DNA from 4 places in the Clostridium sp. AWRP genome. Region 1 is predicted to be linked to each of the others. Evidence: riboswitches for the same ligand, from Rfam matches in the RefSeq annotation. Region 1 holds a riboswitch; each other region holds the start of a gene.
What was found. Region 1 has a riboswitch for S-adenosylmethionine ahead of DMR38_RS03160 (O-acetylhomoserine aminocarboxypropyltransferase/cysteine synthase family protein). Riboswitches for the same ligand answer to the same signal wherever they lie in the genome.
Positions count from the first base shown of each region.

Region 2: it holds a riboswitch for S-adenosylmethionine, as region 1 does, so the genes downstream of both, DMR38_RS16055 (MetQ/NlpA family ABC transporter substrate-binding protein) here and DMR38_RS03160 (O-acetylhomoserine aminocarboxypropyltransferase/cysteine synthase family protein) in region 1, are expected to answer to the same signal.
Region 3: it holds a riboswitch for S-adenosylmethionine, as region 1 does, so the genes downstream of both, DMR38_RS12480 (hypothetical protein) here and DMR38_RS03160 (O-acetylhomoserine aminocarboxypropyltransferase/cysteine synthase family protein) in region 1, are expected to answer to the same signal.
Region 4: it holds a riboswitch for S-adenosylmethionine, as region 1 does, so the genes downstream of both, metA (homoserine O-succinyltransferase) here and DMR38_RS03160 (O-acetylhomoserine aminocarboxypropyltransferase/cysteine synthase family protein) in region 1, are expected to answer to the same signal.

Region 1 is NZ_CP029758.2:694,983-699,009, forward strand. It holds gene DMR38_RS03155 (isocitrate dehydrogenase (NAD(+))) at 1-159, shown strand, start outside; gene DMR38_RS03160 (O-acetylhomoserine aminocarboxypropyltransferase/cysteine synthase family protein) at 385-1,668, opposite strand; SAM riboswitch class I at 1,779-1,887, opposite strand; SAM riboswitch class I at 2,127-2,234, shown strand; gene DMR38_RS03165 (homocysteine S-methyltransferase family protein) at 2,496-4,027, shown strand, end outside.
Region 2 is NZ_CP029758.2:3,478,164-3,482,190, forward strand. It holds gene DMR38_RS16050 (CatA-like O-acetyltransferase) at 1-47, shown strand, start outside; gene DMR38_RS16055 (MetQ/NlpA family ABC transporter substrate-binding protein) at 972-1,793, opposite strand; SAM riboswitch class I at 1,929-2,036, opposite strand; gene DMR38_RS16060 (basic amino acid/polyamine antiporter) at 2,107-3,564, opposite strand; gene arcC (carbamate kinase) at 3,923-4,027, opposite strand, start outside.
Region 3 is NZ_CP029758.2:2,749,454-2,753,480, forward strand. It holds gene DMR38_RS12475 (ISNCY family transposase) at 1-739, opposite strand, end outside; SAM riboswitch class I at 963-1,084, shown strand; gene DMR38_RS12480 (hypothetical protein) at 1,255-2,055, shown strand; gene DMR38_RS12485 (amino acid permease) at 2,095-3,591, shown strand; gene DMR38_RS12490 (hypothetical protein) at 3,620-3,853, opposite strand; gene nadC (carboxylating nicotinate-nucleotide diphosphorylase) at 3,934-4,027, opposite strand, start outside.
Region 4 is NZ_CP029758.2:2,745,413-2,749,439, reverse strand. It holds gene DMR38_RS12475 (ISNCY family transposase) at 1-621, shown strand, start outside; gene metA (homoserine O-succinyltransferase) at 934-1,851, opposite strand; SAM riboswitch class I at 2,077-2,184, opposite strand; gene DMR38_RS12465 (APC family permease) at 2,434-3,786, shown strand; gene DMR38_RS12460 (SPFH domain-containing protein) at 4,025-4,027, shown strand, end outside.

The sequences.
Region 1 (4,027 bases):
CTTAACTATTTAGGGGAAACAGGAGCAGCAAATAAAATTGAGACAGCTGTAGAAACTGTACTTAGAGAAGGTAAATATTTAACAGAGGATTTAGGAGGAAATACAACTACAAGTGGATTTACTGAAGCTATTATAGAAAAAATTGAAAATTATAATTAAGTGTACTTAAATTATGAGTTGAAGGTTGACAATTGATAGTTGACAGTTAAGGTGGATTTTTTTCCGTTATACTACAAAAAATCATCCTTTACTATCAATTGTATATTCTCAACTTTCAACTATTTAAAAAGACATATAGGGCTGACATACTAATTAATTAGTAGTCAGCTTATTATTTATGAATTGAAACAATATAAAATATGGGAGAAAAATTAAATTAATTAATTAAGCTTTTGCAAGAGCCTGATCCAAATCGTATATAATATCATCAATATTTTCCACACCTATTGAAAGCCTTATAAGGTCTGGAGTAACTCCGGCAGCTTTTTGTTGTTTTTCATTCAACTCTGCATGAGTTGTACTTGCAGGGTGAATTACTAATGATTTTGCATCTGCTACATTTGCAAGTAAGGAGAACAATTTAACGCTGTTTATAAATTTCTTTCCTGCTTCAGATCCACCCTTTATTCCAAAGGTAAATATTGAACCTGCTCCTTTTGGAAGGTATTTCTTAGCTAATTCTTTGTATGGACTTCCATCAAGTTCAGGATAGTTTACCCATGCAACTTTTGGATGTTTACTTAAAAATTCAACTACTTTTCGTGTGTTTTCTACATGTCTTTCTACTCTAAGAGAAAGCGATTCAAGCCCAAGTAAGAAATAAAAAGCACTTTGTGGACTTAGTGTTGCCCCTGTGTTTCTTAAAAGTTGTACTCTGGCTTTTGTAGCAAAAGCTGTAGGTCCAAGATCTGCGTATACAAGTCCATTATAGCTTTCATCAGGTGTTATAAAGTCAGGAAATTTTCCGCTTGCTGCCCAGTCAAATTTTCCACCATCTACTATAATTCCGCCTAAAGTAGTTCCGTGTCCACCTATAAACTTAGTTGCAGAATGGACAACTACATCTGCACCATATTCTATGGGTCTTACCAGATATGGAGTTCCAAAAGTATTATCTATGATAAGAGGAATTTTGTTTTTATGAGCTATGTTTGCTACAGCTGCTATATCCAAAACATTTATTCTAGGGTTACCTATTGTTTCTGCATAAACTGCTTTAGTTTTATCTGTAATAGCCTTTCTGATATTTTCAGGATCATCAGGATCTACAAAAGTTACATCAATTCCTAACTTTTTTAAGGTTACGGAAAACAATTCATAAGTTCCACCGTAAAGTGTGCTAGCTGCAACTATATTATCTCCTGCACTTGCTACATTTAATACAGCATAAAGTATTGCTGCAAGTCCGGAAGATGTAGCAAGACCTGCACTGCCGCCTTCAAGTGCTGCTACCCTTTGTTCGAATACATCTTCTGTTGGGTTCATTATTCTGGCATAAACATTTCCCGGTTTTTTTAGCTGGAAAAAGTCTGCGGCTTCATCGGCATCTTTAAATACAAAGGATGTAGTTTGATAGATTGGAACTGCTCTTGCACCTGTAGTTGGGTCAGGCACCTGACCTGCATGTACTTGTAATGTTTCAAATCCTAATTTTCTTTCTTTACTCATTGTTTATTCCTCCTAATACTTTTTTAATATTTTGGACGAAACTTCTATAACCTGGCAGAATAAAAAAATCTTCTTGTAAGATAAGTTACAAGAAGATTCTATCTTCATGCTTCTCATCTTTCAGGTTAACACCTGCTGGAATTAGCACCGTTGAATGAAAATGATCATTCAGGTTGCTGGGCATCATAGGGCCAGTCCCTCTGCCGCTCTGGATAAGAAGTTCCGTATTCGATTGAGAAAATCATACCAGACATAGATAAGATTTGTCAATAGAAAAATATTTGGGAAATTTTATCTAATAGCTACCTACGCACTCTGTGAAAGCGACTATCATCAAATCAAAGATTTGATATGTCTGCTTGTCCCACTAAGTAAGATTCATTTATATTACGAATTATAATAAAATAATGATATAAATAGTATTGACAATTGATAGTTAAAGTATTAATATTAAAGCACTTTTATCACGAGAGGTGGAGGGACTGGCCCAGTGAAACCCAACAACCGGCACTAAAGTGCATCGGTGCTAATTCCTGCAGAATAAAATAAATTCTGAAAGATAAGGAAAGTTGATTTTGTCAAATTTAAAGTTGCTTTTCTGATTGAAGGGCAACTTTTTCAGTTAATAGTCAAAAATGAAAAATTAATAGTTAGTGAGCAAATAAATATTAATTTTGAATAATATTAATGTATATTTATACAATTATGAAATATTAAATAATTTGATGTATTGTAGAAAATTTGTTTAAAGTTTAAAATTTTATACAAGAAGTAATGAATTAAATAATTTGAACATGAAACTTGTATTTGAAAAAGGAGTGCAGCGAATGTTATTTAAAGATTTATTAAATAAGTTTAACAACAAATTTGTTTTTTTTGATGGAGCTATGGGAACCATGCTTCAAAGAGAAGGACTTAAAGTAGGTGAACTTCCAGAAACATTAAATATAACAAATTCAGAGATTATAAGAAAAGTACATAGGGAATATTTAAATGCAGGATCAGATATCATAATAACAAATACTTTTGGTGCCAATGAACTTAAGTATAGTTCTTCTGATTATACAATAAAAGATGTAATTACAGCTGGAGTAAAAATTGCAAAGGAAGAGGCAAAGGATAAATTAGTAGCACTTGACATAGGACCTACAGGACAGGTTATGGAGCCTACAGGGAGTTTAAGTTTTGAATCTGCATATGAATTATTTAAAAGTCAGGTTATTATAGGGGAAAAAGCGGGAGCAGATATAATTCTAATAGAAACTATGTCTGATTTGTACGAAGCAAAGGCAGCTATTCTTGCAGCAAAAGAAAATAGTTCTCTTCCAATATTTTGTACAATGACTTTCCAGCAGGATGGAAGAACTCTAATGGGAACAGATCCCAAGACTATGGTATTTGTACTTGAATCGTTGGGGGTGGATGCCCTTGGAGTGAATTGTTCCTTGGGACCAGGAGAATTGCAACATATTGTAGATGAAATCTTAAAGTATTCTTCTATACCCATTATAGTTCAGCCTAATGCAGGACTCCCAAAGTATGATGGCGAAAATACGATTTATGACATAACTTCAGATGAATTTGCAGAAAATGTAGTGGTTATGGCAAAAAAAGGAGTTAGGTTTTTTGGAGGATGCTGCGGAACAAGTCCTGAATTTATAAAAACTATGGTAAAAAGCTTGAAAAATATAGTACCTTTAGACATAAAAGAAAAAAATTATACCGCAGTGTGTTCAGCCAGGGATACTGTGTTCCTAGGTAATAGAATAAAGTTTATAGGAGAGAGAATTAATCCTACAGGTAGAGATATTTATAAGAAAGAGCTTAAGGAAGGAAAGGTAGGTTTTATACAGAAAGAAGCAGTACAGCAAAAAGAAGAAGGAGCACATATACTTGGGCTTAATGTAGGATTACCTGAGATTAATGAAGTTCAGGCTATGAAAGAAGCAGTAAAGGCAATACAAAAAGTAGTACAATTGCCTATAGATATAGATAGTCCAAATCCTAAAGTCTTGGAGGCTGGAGTTAGAGTTTATAACGGTAAACCTATAATAAATTCAGTAAATGGTAGAAAAAAGTGCATGGAAGAAGTATTTCCAATAGTAAAGAAGTATGGAGGCTGTGTTATAGCCTTAACTATAGATGAAAACGGGATACCTGATACTGCAGAGGGTAGGGTAAAGATTGCAGAGAAGATAATCAAAACTGCCGAAAACTATGGCATCAAGAGAAAGGACATAATAGTTGATTGTCTTACGTTAACTGCATCTGCCCAACAAAGGGAAGTTCTTGAGACAATAAAGGCCATAAAAATTTTAAAGGAACAATTCGGAGTAAAGACTACTCTTGGAGTAAGCAA
Region 2 (4,027 bases), 1.8 Mb from region 1:
GGACAATGAATCATCCTGAAGTGTGGATTAAAGGTACAGAAGTATAAATTTAACTAACACAAAAGTGACAATAATATTTCACAATATTCTTATTTTGTCTATCATCAGCAGGCAATCCAATTTCATCTTCAACCTTCTTCGGTGTTAATATTTTATTGCCAATATATAGTGGTTTGTTTAATAAGATGCTCAGTAGTTTTGCGAAAGTGTTTAGATAACTTTTTTATATTATTAGAATTTATAACAAGGTGCATATCATTATTTGAGGGTTCGTAATAGCGTTCTTGTATCATTCCATCATTCATATGCAAGCCATATTTATAAAAAAATGGATGCCAATAAGCAGGTACTTTATATGGGCAACAATGTAAATAACAACAAAGATACAAATATTTATACAAATAAGCATACCAGCCATAACGGTTATGTTTAAAACTATCCACAACTAAATTGTAATTTGTGGAGTTATTTCAAATTATCTTATTTTGTTCCATATATAATTCTCCATAAAAGTTCTTCACATTATATTGTATGATATTAACTCATATTGTTCTTAATTATTTCTACCAATTTTATAATTTTATTATGGAATTAATGTTTTCTATTACTGGGTATAAAGACATATTTATTAATCAAATATTAATTATTATATAAAAATTTAAAATATGTATTATTTATAACTAAAAAATAAACTTATACTTCTGACATTTTTACAACCACAAGCACGATTAAATATTTTGACAAGTCTTAGTAGAAAATATTTAAATGCGCCTATTTATTGTAAAAATATCTATACGTATAAGCTTATTTCAAGTTAGATTACTATATATAGTACTTTTAAGTAAAATTTGAACTTATACAAGGTGAATATGCTGCCAAAATTGAAGCCACATTTAAAATTTTTTTATAGTAGTGAAATTTGGCAGCATACTCCGCTGTATATGTAAACTTTTTACTTACAACTCTATTTTCTAAAATGCTGGAATTATGCTTCCATTATATTTTTCCTGTATAAACTTCTTAATTGATGGATCGTTAACAGCCTTTGCTAATGCCTTAATATAAGGTTTGTCTTTATTTTCTTTTTTAACAGCAATTATATTGGCATAAGGTGAATCCTTAGATTCTATGGCAATAGCATCTTTAAGTGGATTTAACTTTGCTTGAAGTGCATAGTTTGTATTTATAACTGCTGCATCTACTTCTGTTAAAGTTCTTGGAAGTTGTGGTGCATCAAGTTCCTGGAATTTTAAGTTTTTCTTATTTTCAGTTATATCCAATTTTGAAATAAGATCTCCGCTCTTTACTTTTATAATTCCTTCATGAGCCAATAACTTTAATGCTCTTGCACCATTTGTAGGATCATTTGGTATTGCAATTTCAGCACCATTTTTCAAATCTTTTAAACTCTTGATTTTATTAGAATAAACTCCCATAGGTTCAAGATGTACTTTTGCTACATAATCTAAATTTGTATTGTTCTTTTTATTGAATTCATTTAAATATGGAATATGCTGAAAGAAGTTTGCATCTATATCTCCTGAATCCAAAGCCTTATTAGGAGTTACATAATCTGTAAACTGAACTATTTGTAAATCGTACCCTTGTTTCTTCAGTATAGGTTTTACCTTTTCTAATATTTCAGCATGAGGCTGTGGAGATGCTCCTACTTTTATTACTTTTTTGTCGTCACCTTTACTACTGCTTGAAGAACTTGTACTGTTTTGAGCACCACATCCAGCTAATGCCAAGATCAATGTTAGTGATAAAATAACTGTAATTAATTTTTTCATTTTGCTTCCCTCCAATTATAAAATAATAGACAATTTCTAAGCATTAAGCTGAAATATAAAATTTTCATATCATATTTTCAATTTAAAACCAAATAAAGCTCGAGGAACAACCTCGAGCTAAAAATCTCAATGATCCTCTCATCTTCCAGCTTATGCTGCAGGAATTAGCACCACTATACTATTAAAAATAGTATTGGTTGCCGGGCTTCATAGGGCCAGTCCCTCCACCTCTCTTGATAAGTTAATATTAAATTTTGTTAACTTGTGATTTACATTATAACAGCGAAATTTAAAGATGTCAACAACATTATTGCTATTTTATCGCAATTTTCCCTGCAACTATCATATATATACTTATAACTGCAAGAATTACTAAAATTGTTACTACACCTTTTTCTATATTTGTAAAAGCAGTTGTATTTCCCTCTTTTCTAGCTTTATAAAAAACTAAAATTCCACCTGAAAATAATATAGTAAGAAGAAGCATATAACTTAAGCCTGCTGCATATATAAGCCAAACTGCATATATAACTGACAATCCCGATATAGCCATATCTCTAATTCTTGTATTATCACCTGCAATATATGTCTCCTTAGTAATAGTTAATTTTAGAGCATACAATGCACTAAAAAAATATGGTACTAATACGGCAGAACTTGCAATAGCGTATAGTATCTGATACGAACTTTTAGAAAAGAAAGCCCATATTAAGAAAACTTGAGTTACTATATTTGTAACCAAAAGCGCATTTTTAGGTGCTCCATTTGCATTTTCTTCTGTAAAAAACTTTGGAAATGCTTTACCTTTGCCTGCAGAATATGACAATTCTGAACATATCAAAGTCCATCCAAGAAATGCACCTAATAATGATATTATTAAACCTACATTTACTACTACAGCACCCGATTTACCAACCATATATTCTAGTGCATATGCCATAGAAGGGCTCTTTAATCCAGCCAATTGAGCTTGTTCCATTGTACCAAGTGCCAATAATGATACTAAAACATAAATAATAAGTACTCCTAGTAATCCTACTATAGTGGCTTTACTGATATCCTTTCTTACTTTTGCTTGCTTTGAAAATACAACTGCACTTTCTATACCAATAAATGCCCACAAGGTTATAAGCATTGTACCCTTTACCTGTGTCAATACGCTTCCAAGATTAGTGCTCATATTTCCCCAAAAATCCAAGTTGAATATATTAACTTTAAACATAATTATTGATACTATTATAAATACAAATATAGGTATAAGTTTTCCAATAGTAGTTAAAACGTTTACCCATGCAGCTGTTTTTACACCTTTTAATATAAGTGCATTAACACCCCATATTAATATAGATTCACCTATTAGCGCAGATAAATTGTTTCCATTTCCAAATACAGGAAAGAAATATCCTATTGTACAAAAAAGCATAACCAAATATGAAACATCGCCTAACATCGAGCTAACCCAGTGTCCCCAAGCACAATTAAATCCTGTATATTCTCCGAAACCTTCTTTAGCATAGCTATATATACCGCAGTCCAAATCTGGTTTCCGCTGAGATAAATTTTGAAATACATAACCAAGTGTAAACATTCCAACTCCAGTAATAATCCATGCTATAATAATTGCACCTGGACTTGCTACCTTTGCCATATCTGCTGGAAAAGAAAAAGCCCCACCACCAATTATAGAACCAATTACTAATCCAATTAAAGGTACAAGTCCCAATTTTCCTTCTCCTTGGTTTTGTACACTACCTTCTATACTACTTTGCATACTAACACTCCTCCTTATAAACATCAATAATCTTTTGTAAAACTAAGTAAGCGTTAACTTTGTGACTTTCATATAAAAATTTCTAAATTTGATACTTATTTTTGAATAAAATATGCGGTAACTTTATGTCTAGAAATCATTTTTATTTATAAAATTACTGCCAGATAAATTATATATGGCAGTAATTTTATAATCTAACATTTCCTTATCTCAACTTTACTTTATTAGTAAATTCCCTATGCTATATAGATATTTACTAAGTAAGATAATAAATATACTTTTGTTAAATATTCATTATGCTATACAAACACTACAGCATATAATATATTTTTAATTAGATTGCATTTGTTCGTTAAAATTATACTGTTATGGTTGTACCAGTCAAACCCATTATGGATTCTTTAGCTTTTTCAAGTGAAGTAATGACTGCTATTCTCCCTAGTTTTGATTGTACAAAAGATAA
Region 3 (4,027 bases), 2.1 Mb from region 1:
CGATAGAAGGGGATTTCTTTTGTTTATACTCAAAAACTGTACGCCTATCGGTGTAAAACATATAAGGAATACCATAGGTTTTCAATATTTGCTCAAGTACATGGTAATATCCATTTAGCGTTTCTTGAACATCGAAATAAGCACCTACAATAGCACCTGTGGCATCATCTACAGCTATATGAAGCTGACTTTTTTCTCCACCAAACCAAGGATGAAGAGAAGCATCCATCTGAAGCATTTCTCCAAAGTAGGCACATCTCGGACGCCTAGGATGAGCATCTTCGATAGCAAGAATAGAACTTTGAATAACACTAGCCTGCTTTTTTGACTTTGTAGATTTTTGCATATCTTTAAGTTTAGTGTATAGAGCCTTCTTAGAAGAACGTTTTGCCTTAGGAGACAGGATGAATTCCTGCAAAAGGATGGAACGTATAGTGTTTGATGAAACTTTGATTCCTTCAAATTCTTTTAAGAGTTCTGAAAAATGAGTTAAATTGGTGCCTTCATATTTTGTTCGATATAAGTCAACAATAGTCTGTTTTGTAGAATTATCTAAAGCATGGACAGGTTTTTTACCACGATTTCCATGTATAAAAAAGGCTTTTCCCTGCTCTTTATACCCTTTAATCATTCTGTTAATGTGCCTAACAGTACAGTTAATCTGTACAGCAGCTCTTTGCTTGTTACCATTGCTCTCTACTAATTTCTTGATTATGTTATATTTTGCATTCTCATTCATTGTTAAAACTACCTTTCTGATTTTGTCCACCTCACTTCTTAGTCATGAGGTTTTATTATACTATAAACTTATTTATTTGGGACATAATCAAATGCGGTATACTAAGACATTATCACAATTCAATCATATGTCCTGTAACATAATTAGATTTTTATTGACATTGAAAAACATAACATATATAATACATATTAGTTAATAAGAATTTTACAAAAAATTAAATAAATCCTTATCAAGAGAAACTTAGGGACTGGCCCTATGAAGTTTCAGCAACCTCATGCTTTGCCCATGCGTAAACATGTAAAGGTGCTAATTCCAGCAGATCATAATAATTCTGAAAGATGAGGGAGAGATGTTTTTTTAATAAACTCTCATAATAACCTATGCTATTTATCCTCTTCTTTTTAGAAAGAGGATTTTTTATTTTTCGGTAAAAAATTCATGAATTTAAAATACATTACTTAAAGAGAGGAAGTGAATAATGTATTTTTACATATTAAAATACATTAGTACAAATTATGGACAAACTTACATCAAAAGAAATTATAAAACTTGGACTAAAAACTGGAGCTTCTCTAGCAGGAATTGCAAATGTTGAGGACCTAAAAAAAGCCCCTGCATTTACTGTAGTACCTAAAATGCCTAAATACAACGGTGTTGGAACTTATATGCGTGGAGAAAAAGATAAATTTCTAACAGAGGTTCTATGGCCCCAGGGAATAAAAAGTGTACTTATTTTAGCTTATCATCATCCTGTAGACAATCCTGCTGTGGACTATTGGATTGAAGATCATAATACTATAGGCAATAAAAAATTAATTAGTATTACCAAAAGTGTTAAAAGTACATTGGAAAATGAAGGTATAGAAACCTATTCTTTTAATTATCATGTGGAAAAGGGCGGAATATTCTTAAAAGATTCAGCAGTAGTGGCTGGATTAGGATGCATAGGTAGAAATAACTTATTGGTTACACCTGAATATGGTCCTCATGTAAGATTAAGAGCACTTGGTTTAAGTTTAGATTTACAATCAACCGGACCTTCTGCATACGATCCATGTAAAAGCTGCAAAATTAAGTGCTGGGAAAAATGCAAAAAAGGTGCATTTGCTAAGGAAATATATTTTCCTTCAGAATTAGGTAGAAGTGAACTACCTGGAAGAGTTGGAAATTTCGATAGAACCTTGTGTAATATACAAATGGAAGAAGATGTAGCTAGCATTAAACCTTTGACTATACCTGAAGTTTCCACAAAAGAACCCGTTAATGTTATAAAATATTGCAGAACATGTGAATATGCGTGTCCCATAGGTAAATAACTATATGTTTTATTGTTAAACAAAAGGAGGAAGTTTAAAATGGACACAAATTCAAAATCAAATGAACAAGGTCAACTTAAAAGGACTCTAAAAGCCAGACATATGAACATGATCGCCATAGGAGGATCAATTGGAACCGGTTTATTTTTTGCCAGCGGCAGTGCTGTCAGCACAGCTGGACCTGGCGGTGCTGTTTTAGCTTATGTAATTATGGGAATTTTAGTTTACTTTTTGATGACATCCCTCGGCGAGATGGCAACACTTTTACCTATATCAGGATCTTTTGAAACTTATGCTACAAGATTCATTGACCCTGCATTAGGTTTTACCCTTGGATGGAATTACTGGTTTTGCTGGGCAATATGCGTTGCCGCTGAATTGGTTGCAGGTTCAATGATTGTTAAATTCTGGCTTCCAAATACCAATACTACTTTATGGAGTATGTTATTTTTAGTAATAATTTTTATCTTAAATATTCTTTCAGCAAGAATTTACGGTGAAAGTGAATATTGGTTTGCAAGTATTAAAGTTGTCACAATTATAGTATTCCTTATAGTAGGTGTTCTCATGATATTTGGCATTTTAGGTGGAAAATCACCTGGATTAAGTAATTGGGTACTATCAGATGCTTCTGGGAAGAAAGGACCTTTTGTTGGCGGAATATCTGCTATTATTAATGTATTTTTGGTTGCAGGATTTTCTTTCTCCGGAACAGAAATAGTTGGCCTTGCTGCAGGTGAATCGGAAAATCCTGAAGAAAATGTTCCTAAAGCTATAAAAAATGTTTTCTGGCGTATTTTACTATTTTATATGGGGGCAATTATAGTAATTGGGTTTTTAGTACCTTTCACCGATCCAAACTTATTAAAAAGTGGTGCAGATAATATTTCATACAGTCCTTTTACCATGGTATTTAAAAGATCTGGTCTGGCAATTGCGGCAAGTATTATGAATGCAGTAATTTTAACATCTGTTCTCTCCTGCGGTAATTCAGGTCTTTATGTAGCTTCACGTATGCTTTATTCCCTATCCAAAGAAGGGAAAGCACCTAAATTTTTATCAAAAGTAAACAAACATGGTGTCCCTACAACTGCTTTATACGCCACAACTGTTATTGCTTGTTTTGCTTTTTTCGCCTCTCTGATTGGAGATGGGAAAATATATTATATACTATATAATGCTTCTGGTATCACAGCCTTCTTTGCATGGTTAGGTATAGCTATCTGCCATTATAGATTTAGAAAAGCATACACTGCACAAGGCAAAAATTTGAAAGATTTAAAATATAGGGCTAAATTATATCCATTTGCACCTATTATATCTATTATACTTTGTATAATTGTTATATTCGGTTCTAATATATGGGTATTTCAAGCTAAAACATTTAGCTGGTTTGATTTTGTAACAAATTATATGTGTATTCCTATATTTATATCTTTGTATATTGGATATAAGATTATTAAGAAGACAAAAATAGTACCTCTTAAAGAATGTAACTTTGAGTATAATGAAGATGAAAAAAAGCCATCAGCTTAGTTTAGCTGATGGTTTTCTCTGTTATTTACTAAGATTTAATTTTATCCAGCAGTTTTTCAATATATTCAAGTATAACCCTCTGTTTTATATCTTTAAACATATCGTCAGTATCCCATATCTTATCTTTAATACAAAGACTGTCTTTTATACATATACTTTCTCTTAATCTAGTTGCATCCAGTTCCAATTGACTTTTTAACTCTTTCAAGTTTTCTATAGCCAATGTCATCACCTCATTTGTTCCTCTTAATATACTATTCATAACTTTAGAATTTGGAACTCTATATTAATGAATCTTATTTGCTTTCGCTGTATGCTTGGGAGTGTTACAGTAGGTAGCCATCAGATAAATCTTAAACTTATATCCATTGCTTTTACAGAATGTGTAAGAGAACCTATAGATATTATATCAACACCAGTAGAGGCAATATCTACT
Region 4 (4,027 bases), 2.1 Mb from region 1:
ACCCAATTCGGTTATGCCTGCAAGCAGTTAGGAATTGAGATTAAAACCAGCAGCATTCCACAAGCCAAGGGGCGTGTGGAACGAATGTTTCAAACACTGCAATCACGACTTCCTATCGAATTGCGTTTAGCTGGTATAAGCACGATTGAGCAGGCAAATGAATTTTTAAACTCCTACATAAAAAAATTCAATGCTCGATTTGCTTTACCTGTTGATAATATCAAATCTGTATTCGAAACGCAACCTGATATTGAGAAAATCAATTTAATTCTTGGTGTACTTGCTAGTAGGAAAGTAGACAATGGGAGTTGTGTAAAATACAATAAAGGATATTATCTTCCAGTAGATGCTAATGGTCACCCAGTATATTACCATAAAGGTACCTGCGGTATAGTAATAAAGGCATTTAACAATGATCTATATTTTTGTGCAAACGAAAAAGTTTATGCACTTGAATTGCTTCCGGATCATGTTCCTTCATCAAAAAATTTTGATCTTGCGAAGACCTCAAAAACTCCAAAGAAACACTATATACCGCCGATGAGTCACCCATGGAAGCAGGCTTCATTTGAACATTATTGCAATAAGCAGGCTCATAGACAAAAAGAAAACATAGCTTAAAGAACTAAAAAGCCCTTTTACTTAAAAAACTTTAAGTTGATGGATGTGTTTGCTATACCTAAAAATAATGTTATAAGCGTAACAAAGCACCAGCTATTGCTGGTGCTAATAATTAAAACTTTTTGGGACATTTTCAAAATTAGTTGACATAAAAATCTAATTATGTTACAGGACAATATGAATGTTGCTGAAGATATGAATAAACTTATTAAATAGATTTTGGTTATTTTGAACCTATTTATGAAATTGTAGAAATCTATAAAAAATGGAAATGACACTATTTTATTAAAAGGTCATTTCCATTTTTCTATGTTATTGAAGACTATCCAAATTATAAGGTGTCTCTTGATATACATAGTAATTCAGCCAGTTTATAAATAAAAGGTTGGCATGACTTTTCCAAGTTGCTCTAGGTTGTTTGGTTGTATCATTATAAGGAAAATAATTTTTGGGAATCTCTATGGGCAAATTAGCTGCTACGTCTCTATCATATTCTGATTTTAATGTTAAGGTATCATATTCAGGATGACCTGTTACAAAAATTTGACGTCCGCCTTTTGTTGAAAGTATATAGACTCCGGCATCTTTTGATTCTGAAAGTATTTCCAATTCAGGTACTTTTTCAATATCTCCTTTTTTTACACAGGTATGTCTTGAATGAGGTGCGTAAAATATATCGTCAAATCCTCTAAGCAACTGTGTATTTTCTTCATTTATTATATGTGGAAAAATACCAAACATTTTTTTATCTAAAGTATATTTTGGAATACCAAAATGGTGGTAAAGTCCAGCCTGAGAACCCCAACATATGTGTAAAGTTGAATATACATTTTTTTTACTCCAGTCCATTATTTCAGTTAATTCATCCCAATAGTCAACATCTTCAAATTTCAGTTTTTCAACAGGTGCTCCTGTTATTATCATGCCATCAAATTTTCTATCTTTTATTTCATCAAAAGTTTCATAATACTTGAGAAGATATTGTTCTGAAGTATTTCTTGATCTGTGGGATTTAGGATATATCAATGTTATATCAATTTGAATAGGGGAGTTACTAAGCAACCTTAAAAGTTGTACTTCCGTAACGGTTTTAACCGGCATTAGATTCAATATGACTATATTAAGAGGCCTTATATCTTGTTTTAATGCACGCCTTTCATTCATTACAAATATGTTTTCAGCCTTCAGCGTTTTAGAGGCTGGAAGATCGTTAGGTATATTTATTGGCATAAAAAATCCTCCTTTATATATAGGTAGCTTAGGCATTTTCAAAGAAATAACTAGTCAGTATGCTAGGATATTTTTTCAAATGCCTTAATCAAATAAAAATCTTATTTTGAATATTTAAGTAGTGAATAGATATACAAAGGAATAGGCTAATTTAAATAATTTGTATAATAAAAAAGCTGCTTTCATAAGAAAAACAACTTTTAATACTAATTATAGAAACTATTTTCCTTATCTTTCAGAAATAATCTGCTGGAATTAACACCATACATTCAAATGAAAAATGTTGGTTGTCGGGTTTCATAGGGCCAGTCCCTCCACCGCTCTTGATAAGATTTAAATTGACTTTATTTAATTTATTATATAGTATACTAAAATTGAACTTTTGTCAAATACAAGTTGTCTCAATATCAATAAATAATTTGAAAATTCACAACAATGAAGAAAAAGAAATGTTGGTAAATATTTAATTCTGTGGTACAATAAAAATTAATATTTCATGCTGATTGTAGTGATTAGACAGCATGATGTATAAAAGCAATATTCATTATAATATTAATAAATCAAAGAGGTGGGGATTTAATTATGGAAGCAAAGTTAGAAAAAAGGTATGGCCTTATTACTGCTATAGCCATGGTCATCGGAATTGTTATAGGTAGTGGTGTATTTTTTAAAGCAGAAAAAGTTTTAACTGCAACAGGTGGAAATCTTACACTTGGTATACTGGCCTGGGTTATAGGTGGTATTATTATGATTTCTTGTGCCTATACTTTTGCGGTAATGGCAACTAAGTATCAGTATGTAAACGGTGTAGTAGATTATGCAGAAGCTACTTTGGGAAAAAAGTATGCATATTATGTTGGGTGGTTTATGGCACTCATTTACTATCCAACATTGACGTCAGTATTAGCATGGATTTCGGCTAGATATACTTGTGTATTACTTGGATTCTCAATTACAGGTGGAGAGTGTATGACTATTGCAGGCGTATATTTGATAGCAAGTTTTGCGTTAAATTCACTGTCACCAATTTTAGCAGGTAAATTTCAAGTTAGTACAACCATTATAAAACTTATTCCACTAGCTTTAATGGCTGTAATTGGAACAGTTGTGGGTGTGGGTAATGGTATGATTGCATATAATTTTACAACGGTAGTAAAAGAAGTTAATACTTCTAATGCACTGTTTACAGCTGTTGTTGCTACAGCTTTTGCTTATGAAGGATGGATCATTGCTACAAGTATTAATGCAGAGTTAAAAGATGCAAAGAAAAATCTTCCATTGGCGCTTGTTGGAGGAACTTTTGTAATTATGATTATTTACATACTCTATTATGTAGGACTAGCTGGAGCAGTAACAAATAAGGTTATGATGGCTGGCGGTGAAGCAGGAGCTAAATTGGCTTTCCAAACAGTTTTTTCATCAGTAGGTGGTTCACTGCTGTTTGTATTTGTTATCATTTCCTGCCTTGGAACTTTAAATGGATTAATGCTGGGATGTACTCGAGGTATTTATTCTTTAGCAGCAAGGAATATTGGACCAAAACCAGATGTATTTAAGCAAGTTGATAATGTGACAAATATGCCTACTAATTCATCTGTATTTGGACTGCTTCTTTGTGGTATATGGTTATTATACTTTTATGGTGCTAACTTAACAAAACCTTGGTTTGGATTTTTCTCTTTTGATTCTTCTGAATTACCTATAGTTACTATCTATGCATTATACATTCCTATTTTTATTATGATGATGAAAAAGGAAAAGGATTTAAACCCATTTAAGAGATTTATAGCACCTATTATTTCCTTAGCTGGATGTGTTTTTATGATAATTGCTGCTTGCTTTTCTCATAAAATGGAAGTCGCTGCATATCTGATTGTCTTTGCAGTTGTAATGATTTTTGGAGCTATGTTTTGTAAAGAAAAAATTGAGGAATAAGGATAAGAATAGAATTTAATTGAATGCATAAAAACAAAGGGTTAAAGTATTTAGCCCTTTGTTTTTATTTTTTGATATCTATATTAAAAGATATTGACATAGATGCATGTTAATATTATAATGTTAATAACAAATAGTTAATAACAAGACTTAAGCATGTAGGTGACAATATGGATAAGAAGCAGCTTGAAAATTTAAGTTACATAAGTTTGATAATATTTTTTAGGAGGAATAAATTATG